Bradyrhizobium diazoefficiens: one gene and its partner. The protein of the gene in region 1 interacts with the protein of each later gene in a pairwise test. Links are inferred from orthologs where the notes say so. Each region holds a gene or a part of one and is shown on either strand. Other genes may lie near its edges.

What was found.
Region 2: the proteins of JJC00_RS27020 (region 1) and JJC00_RS21835 interact in binary tests that used the Escherichia coli proteins (3 or more experiments, as listed by UniProt). The link is inferred for Bradyrhizobium diazoefficiens from one-to-one orthologs.

Annotation. Positions count from the first base shown.
Region 1 is NZ_CP067102.1:5,795,060-5,798,224, forward strand. Bases 308-3,154 are described here. They hold JJC00_RS27020 (SufE family protein), read left to right. Parts: upstream 308-1,440; coding sequence 1,441-1,869; downstream 1,870-3,154. Other genes in these bases: JJC00_RS27010 (PAS domain-containing sensor histidine kinase), read right to left, coding at 308-526; JJC00_RS27015 (DUF5330 domain-containing protein), read left to right, coding at 936-1,373; JJC00_RS27025 (MucR family transcriptional regulator), read right to left, coding at 1,945-2,358; JJC00_RS27030 (DUF308 domain-containing protein), read right to left, coding at 2,522-3,154. Outside these bases: more of JJC00_RS27010, read right to left, coding at 1-307; more of JJC00_RS27030, read right to left, coding at 3,155-3,165. UniProt on the Escherichia coli protein: Participates in cysteine desulfuration mediated by SufS. Cysteine desulfuration mobilizes sulfur from L-cysteine to yield L-alanine and constitutes an essential step in sulfur metabolism for biosynthesis of a variety of sulfur-containing biomolecules.
Region 2 is NZ_CP067102.1:4,664,488-4,667,805, reverse strand. What follows is about bases 256-3,255. They hold JJC00_RS21835 (cysteine desulfurase), read left to right. Parts: upstream 256-1,131; coding sequence 1,132-2,379; downstream 2,380-3,255. Other genes in these bases: JJC00_RS21825 (HesB/IscA family protein), read left to right, coding at 2,797-3,207; JJC00_RS21830 (SUF system Fe-S cluster assembly protein), read left to right, coding at 2,376-2,747; sufD (Fe-S cluster assembly protein SufD), read left to right, coding at 256-1,135. In the rest of the region: more of sufD, read left to right, coding at 1-255. UniProt on the Escherichia coli protein: Cysteine desulfurases mobilize the sulfur from L-cysteine to yield L-alanine, an essential step in sulfur metabolism for biosynthesis of a variety of sulfur-containing biomolecules.

The DNA of each region.
Region 1 (3,165 bases):
AGGCGACGCCAAACGCCGTCATCGCGCCGCGCTCGGGTGCGCTGAGGTCACCGGCCGGCAGCCAGCCAAGCTGGCTGGCCAGGATCAACAGGCCCGCGCAGGACAGCGCGAGCAGCGAGGCAAAAGCCGCGACGCGGCGCGAGGCCGACAGCGCGGCTTCCAAGGGAATCACGACCAGCCAGATCGCGGCGAATGATTCGATACCGCCGGTCGTGGCGGCGATCGCCATGATCAGGCCGGCGAGTGCCAGCGACGACAGCACATGGGCGCCTTCGTAGCGGCCGGTGCGCGACAGGAACCAGGACAACAGGATCGGCGCGATCAGCCAGGCGAAGGCCGCGACCTCGATCGCGCTCGGCGCGCCACGCAGGACGAGATAAACGGGAAATGCGGCAAAGGCGGCCAGGCTTCCGAGAAGCCGCGGCGCCATGAAAGCCCGATGGCGCGCACGCATCAGCGCATCGTAACGCGCGGAGGGATGCAGCAGCGCATCGAGACAATCGCGGATGATACTCAAAACTGTCACGGGTCTCGCGCTTCGGCTCAATCGTCGTTGAAGACGTGCCGGAACGCCTCCTTGTCGTTGAGCCAACGTGTCAGAGCGACCTTAAACGAGTGCTAAGGCGGTCCGGCCCGCGGCGCGCCACCGCGTCATCGCGGAGATTTTTAGGCGATTTGGCGATGTCATCATCGGGGATGGTGAACACAGGGTTTCGCCGCGCCGTTCATGGTTTCGAATTGGTGGACGCGCGGGGCCAGGAGCACCACGGGCACCCGCATCAATCGAAAATTTACGACACCATGATCTGCGAAGATTCTTGCGCAAATTCTCTACGAATTAAGCGGAAGGCAATCACTTGCGATTTATCGAGAGTTGCTAGGTCCGGCGTCGCGCGGAGATCGCCCGCGGCGGGATCTAACATACAGGTCGCAAGATGCGCTTTCTGCTCCGCATCACATTCTGGCTCGGGCTGGTGCTGGTGCTCCTGCCGCGGGACAAGACGCCCGAATCGGACAAGCTGCCGCAGATCGGCGCTGCCGACGCGGTACAGGCTGCGACCGCGGCCGTCTCCGACATGAGCCAGTTCTGCAAGCGTCAGCCGGCGGCCTGCGAGGTCGGCGGACAGGCCGCAACCATCATTGGCCAGCGGGCACAGGACGGCGCGAAGAAGATCTACCAGATCATCAACGACAAGAAAGAGCAGCTCGAGAAGAACGACAAGACCGACAAGACCGACAAGAAAGCGCCCGACCACACCGGCTCGATCGCGATCGCCGGTGAAGGCGACGCCGCCGCGACCGAAGCGCCGCGCGACACGCTGACCCAGGACGACCTCGCGCTGGAATGGCGCGGACTGGAGATGGCGAATTAAGGCCCAAATCCTATCGATTTCGGCAGCCGCCGTCCCTATATTAGCCTGAACGGGAACACGGGCCATCATGACGACGATCGACGACATCAGGGACAATTTCGAGCTGCTCGAAGACTGGGACGACCGCTACCGGTACGTCATCGAGCTCGGCCGCACCCTGGAACCGATGCCCGAGGAAGAACATTCGGCCGAGAACAAGGTGCAGGGCTGCGTCAGCCAGGTCTGGCTCCGGAAGCTGGTCGATCGCGGCCATGGCGCGCCGATCCTGAAATATCGCGGCGACAGCGACGCGCATATCGTGCGCGGGCTGGTCGCGATCGTGCTCGCGCTCTATTCCGGCCGCACGCCGCAGGAGATCATCGAGACCGACGCGATCTCCGTGTTCAACGAGTTCGGCTTCCGCGACCATCTGACGCCGCAGCGCTCCAACGGCCTGCGCTCGATGGTCGAGCGCATCAAGACCGACGCGAAAGAGGCGCTCGCGGAAGCGTCGTGAGATGTTCTCGTAGGGCGGGCACGGCGCAAGGGCGCCTTTGCCCACCTACGAAATCCTACGAAACTGGGCGCGCCTCTACTTCCGCTTCCGCTGCTGCTGTCCCAAGCCCATCTTCTTCGCCAGTTGCGAACGCGCCACCGCGTAGTTCGGCGCGACCATGGGATAGTCGGCCGGCAGGCCCCATTTCTCGCGATATTGCTCGGGCGTCATGCTGTACTGGGTGCGCAGATGGCGCTTCAGCGACTTGAAGCGCTTGCCGTCTTCCAGGCACACCAGATAGTCCGGCGCGATCGACTTCTTCAGCGAGACCGCGGGCTTTGCCGGTTCGAGCGGCGCCTCGACGCGGCCCGACGACACCCGCGTCAACGCGCCGTGCACCTGGCTGATCAGGTTCGGAATCTCGGCGGCCGGCGTCGGGTTGTTGCTGAGATAGGCCGACACGATGCTCGCCGTCAGCTCGATGAAATTCTTCGCCCCGGCATCCGACATGGGCTCGACCTCTCTCCTATCCGATTGCGTCGCGGTGCATTGGCGGCGGTGAAGTATTCACTGTCAACAATACGTTTGGCTGAAATACGACGACTGGAAAATATCAACCGATTACTGATCTCGCGGCAACAATTGCGAGGCTTTACTTGACCCTAGCGAAGCTTCAGCCGCGCTGGTCGAGATGGGCGCGCAGTTCGTCGATCGAAGCGAAGCGCATCATGCCCTCCGGCATCTGCGCCTCGATCGAGCCGTCGGAATAGAGCGAATAGGCCATGCCGTCGACGATGCCGGATTTGAGCACCGTCACCGGCGATTGTTCTGCCGGCGGCGGCTCGGGTACCGGTGGAGGTGCGGCAGGCTGAGGTGTAACAGGCTCGAAGGTCGACGCCGGCCGTGGCGGCGGCGGGCGACGCGCCGCGGGCGGCTCCGGCGGGCGCGCGCGGTCCGGCTTCGGCCAGGCATCGTCGAAGTTCGCCGGCGGAGCTTCAAACGCGGCATGCTCGGGCTCGGCATGTGCTTGCGGCGGCGCGCCCTCCACAGCCTTCGCCTCGGCGCGCTCGCGCTCCTTGCGCGAGCTCGAGGCGAACATCAGGTTGCGCCGGCGCGGCGCCTCCGGCGCGGCGGCCGGGGGCTGAGGCGGTTCCGGCTCGGCCGGTGCCTCGGCCCGCGGGCGCTCGCGTGCGGGCGCTTCGGCCTGCCATGGCGGCGCGGCCGGCGATGGCTGCGGATCGGCCCGCATCGCCGGAGCCGGCTCCAGCGCAGCCGCGCCAGGCGCAGCGAGGCCCGGGGGCAGCACCGGCCTCACGC
Region 2 (3,318 bases), 1.1 Mb from region 1 along the record:
CACCGACCTGCGCGCGCTGGTCGGCGAGGTGCTGCCGCTCGCGGCCGCACCGGATGCAGCCGCGCTGAAGCGCGCCGCCGAGGCCGTGAAGGCGCATGCGATTGCGGGTGCCCGCAAGCTGGTGCTGGTCGACGGCGTGTTCGTGGCCGATCTCTCCGACGTGAAGGCGCTTGCCGCTGAGGTGGGATTCAAGACGTTGCGGGAGACGCTGGAGAAGGATGCCGGGCTGCTGAAGACCGCGTCCACCGACGCCGTGATCGCGCTGAATGCGGCGATGGCGACCGATGGCGTGGTGCTTTCGATTGCCGATGGCGCTCAGCTCTCCGCGCCGATCCAGATCATCCACATCGCGACCGCAGCTTCCGCGTCGGCCTTCACCCGGTCGCAGGTCGCGATCGGGAAGGGCGCTCACGCCACCATCGTCGAGAGTTTCGTTGCGGCTGGCGCCCAAGCCTACCAGATCAACGACGCCGTGCTCCTCACGGTTGGTGACGATGCCGACGTCGCGCATATCCGCCTGATGGACGATGCGCCTGACGCGGTGAACGTGACCTCGCATTTCGTGACGGTCGGCGCCAACGTCAAACTCAATTTCTTCAACATGACCACTGGCGCGGCCGTCAGCCGCCTGCAAGGCTTCATCACGCTGGGGGGCGAGGGCAGCGAGCTGTCGGCCAACGGCGTCAACCTGTTGCAGAAGACCGAGCATGGCGACACCACGCTGGTGGTCGACCACGCGGTGCCGAACTGCGTCAGCCGCGAAGTCTTCCGCGCGGTGATCGACGATCGCGCCCACTCTGTGTTCCAGGGCCGCATCATCGTCCGTCCCGACGCGCAGAAGACCGACGGCAAGATGATGACCCGCGCGCTGCTGCTCTCGGACGAAGCCGAGGCCGACAACAAGCCCGAGCTCGAGATCTTTGCCGACGACGTCTCCTGCGGCCACGGCGCCACTGCCGGCGCGCTGGACGACAGCCTACTGTTCTATCTGAAGGCCCGCGGCCTGCCGGAGAAGCAGGCCCAGGCGCTGCTGATCCAGGCCTTCGTGGGCGAAGCGATCGAGCAGATCGCCGATGATGGCTTGCGCGAGCACGTGATCGGCATTGCCGAACGCTGGCTGGAGCGCCGGTCATGAGCACGCATCCGGCAGTCAAGAACGGCGCCTATGACGTTGAACGGGTGCGTCAGGACTTTCCGGCGCTCGCCATGCAAGTCTACGGCAAGCCGCTGGTCTATCTCGACAACGCGGCCTCCGCGCAGAAGCCGAGCGTTGTGCTCGATCGCATGACGCAGGCCTATACGTCCGAATACGCCAACGTCCATCGCGGCCTTCACTACCTCGCCAACGCCGCGACCGAAGCCTATGAGGGCGGTCGCACCAAGGTTGCGCAGTTCATCAACGCGGCGCGCACCGAAGAAGTGATCTTCACCCGCAACGCCACCGAAGCGATCAATCTCGTCGCCTCGTCCTGGGGCGGCCCGAACATCGGGGAAGGCGACGAGATCGTCCTCTCGATCATGGAGCACCACTCCAACATCGTGCCCTGGCATTTCCTCAGGGAACGTCAGGGCGCCGTGATCAAGTGGGCGCCGGTCGACGACGAAGGCAACTTCCTCATCGACGAGTTCGAGAAGCTGCTGACGTCGAAGACCAAGCTGGTCGCGATCACGCAGATGTCGAATGCGCTCGGCACCATCGTGCCGGTCAAGGACGTCGTGAAGATCGCCCATGCCCGCGGCATTCCCGTGCTGGTCGACGGCAGCCAGGGCGCCGTGCACATGCCCGTCGACGTCCAGGATATCGGCTGCGACTTCTATGTCTTTACCGGCCACAAGGTGTACGGGCCGACCGGCATCGGCGTGCTCTGGGCCAAGTACGAGCATCTTGTCGCGATGCGCCCCTACAATGGCGGCGGCGAGATGATCCGCGAGGTCTCGCGCGAGGTCGTCACCTATGGCGATCCCCCGCACAAATTCGAGGCGGGCACGCCCGCGATCGTCGAGGCCGTCGGCCTTGGCGCCGCCATCGACTATGTCAATTCGATCGGCAAGGAGCGCATCGCCGCGCACGAGCACGAGCTCGTCACCTATGCCCAGGACAAACTGCGCGAGATCAACTCGCTCAGGCTGATCGGCACCGCGCGGGGCAAGGGCCCGGTGATCTCCTTCGAGCTCAAGGGCGCGCACGCCCATGACGTCGCCACCGTGATCGACCGTCAGGGCATCGCGGTCCGTGCCGGCACCCATTGCGTGATGCCGCTTTTAGAGCGGTTCAACGTGACGGCGACCTGCCGCGCCTCGTTCGGCATGTATAATACGCGGGAAGAAGTCGATCATCTGGCACAGGCGCTGCTGAAGGCGCGGGATTTGTTCGCATGAGTGACACGGCCGAAATCAAAGCCAATCCGATGGAGACCCATTCGGCGCTGCCGCCGGAGGAGACCGAGCGTCTCACGACCGAGATCATCGCCGGCCTCAAGACCGTGTTCGATCCGGAAATCCCGGCCGACATCTACGAGCTCGGCCTGATCTACAAGGTCGAGATCAAGGACGATCGCTCCGTCGACGTCCAGATGACGCTGACGACGCCGAACTGCCCAGCCGCCGGCGAGCTGCCGACCATGGTCGAGAACGCCGTCGCCAGCGTCCCCGGCGTCGGCGTGGTCGACGTCAAGGTCGTCTGGGAGCCGGCCTGGTCGCCGGAACGCATGAGCGACGAGGCCCGCCTCGTCCTCAATATGTGGTGACACGTAACCTTGATATTGAATTCGCTCCGCAACGGACCACATCACTGACATGACCCAAATTTCGTCAGGCTCGACACCAGCATCTACTCCGAAGCCGAAGCGGCCCCGCCCGCAGGTGATGCGGTTGACCGATGCCGCCGCCCAGCGCATCAGCGAGCTGACCCACCGCGCGGACTCCGAGATCGTGGGCTTGCGCGTCGGCGTCAAGAACGGCGGCTGCGCCGGTCAGTCCTATACGGTCGAATACGCCCACGATGTCCGCCCGACCGACGAGGTCGTCGAGGACAAGGGCGTCAAGATCCTGGTCGACCCCAAGGCCGTGCTGTTCCTGCTCGGCACCGAGATGGACTACAAGGCCGACAAGATGCAGGCCCAGTTCGTCTTCAACAACCCCAACCAGATCTCCGCCTGCGGCTGCGGCGAATCGGTCGAGCTGCGCCCGGCCAAGATCGACGGGTAAGCCCCAGCGTCATTGCGAGCGAAGCGAAGCAATCCAGGGTCTTTCCGCGGAGGGATTCTGGATTGCTTCGCTTCGCTCGCAATGACGGAGATGCTATGAGGGTTCGCTTGC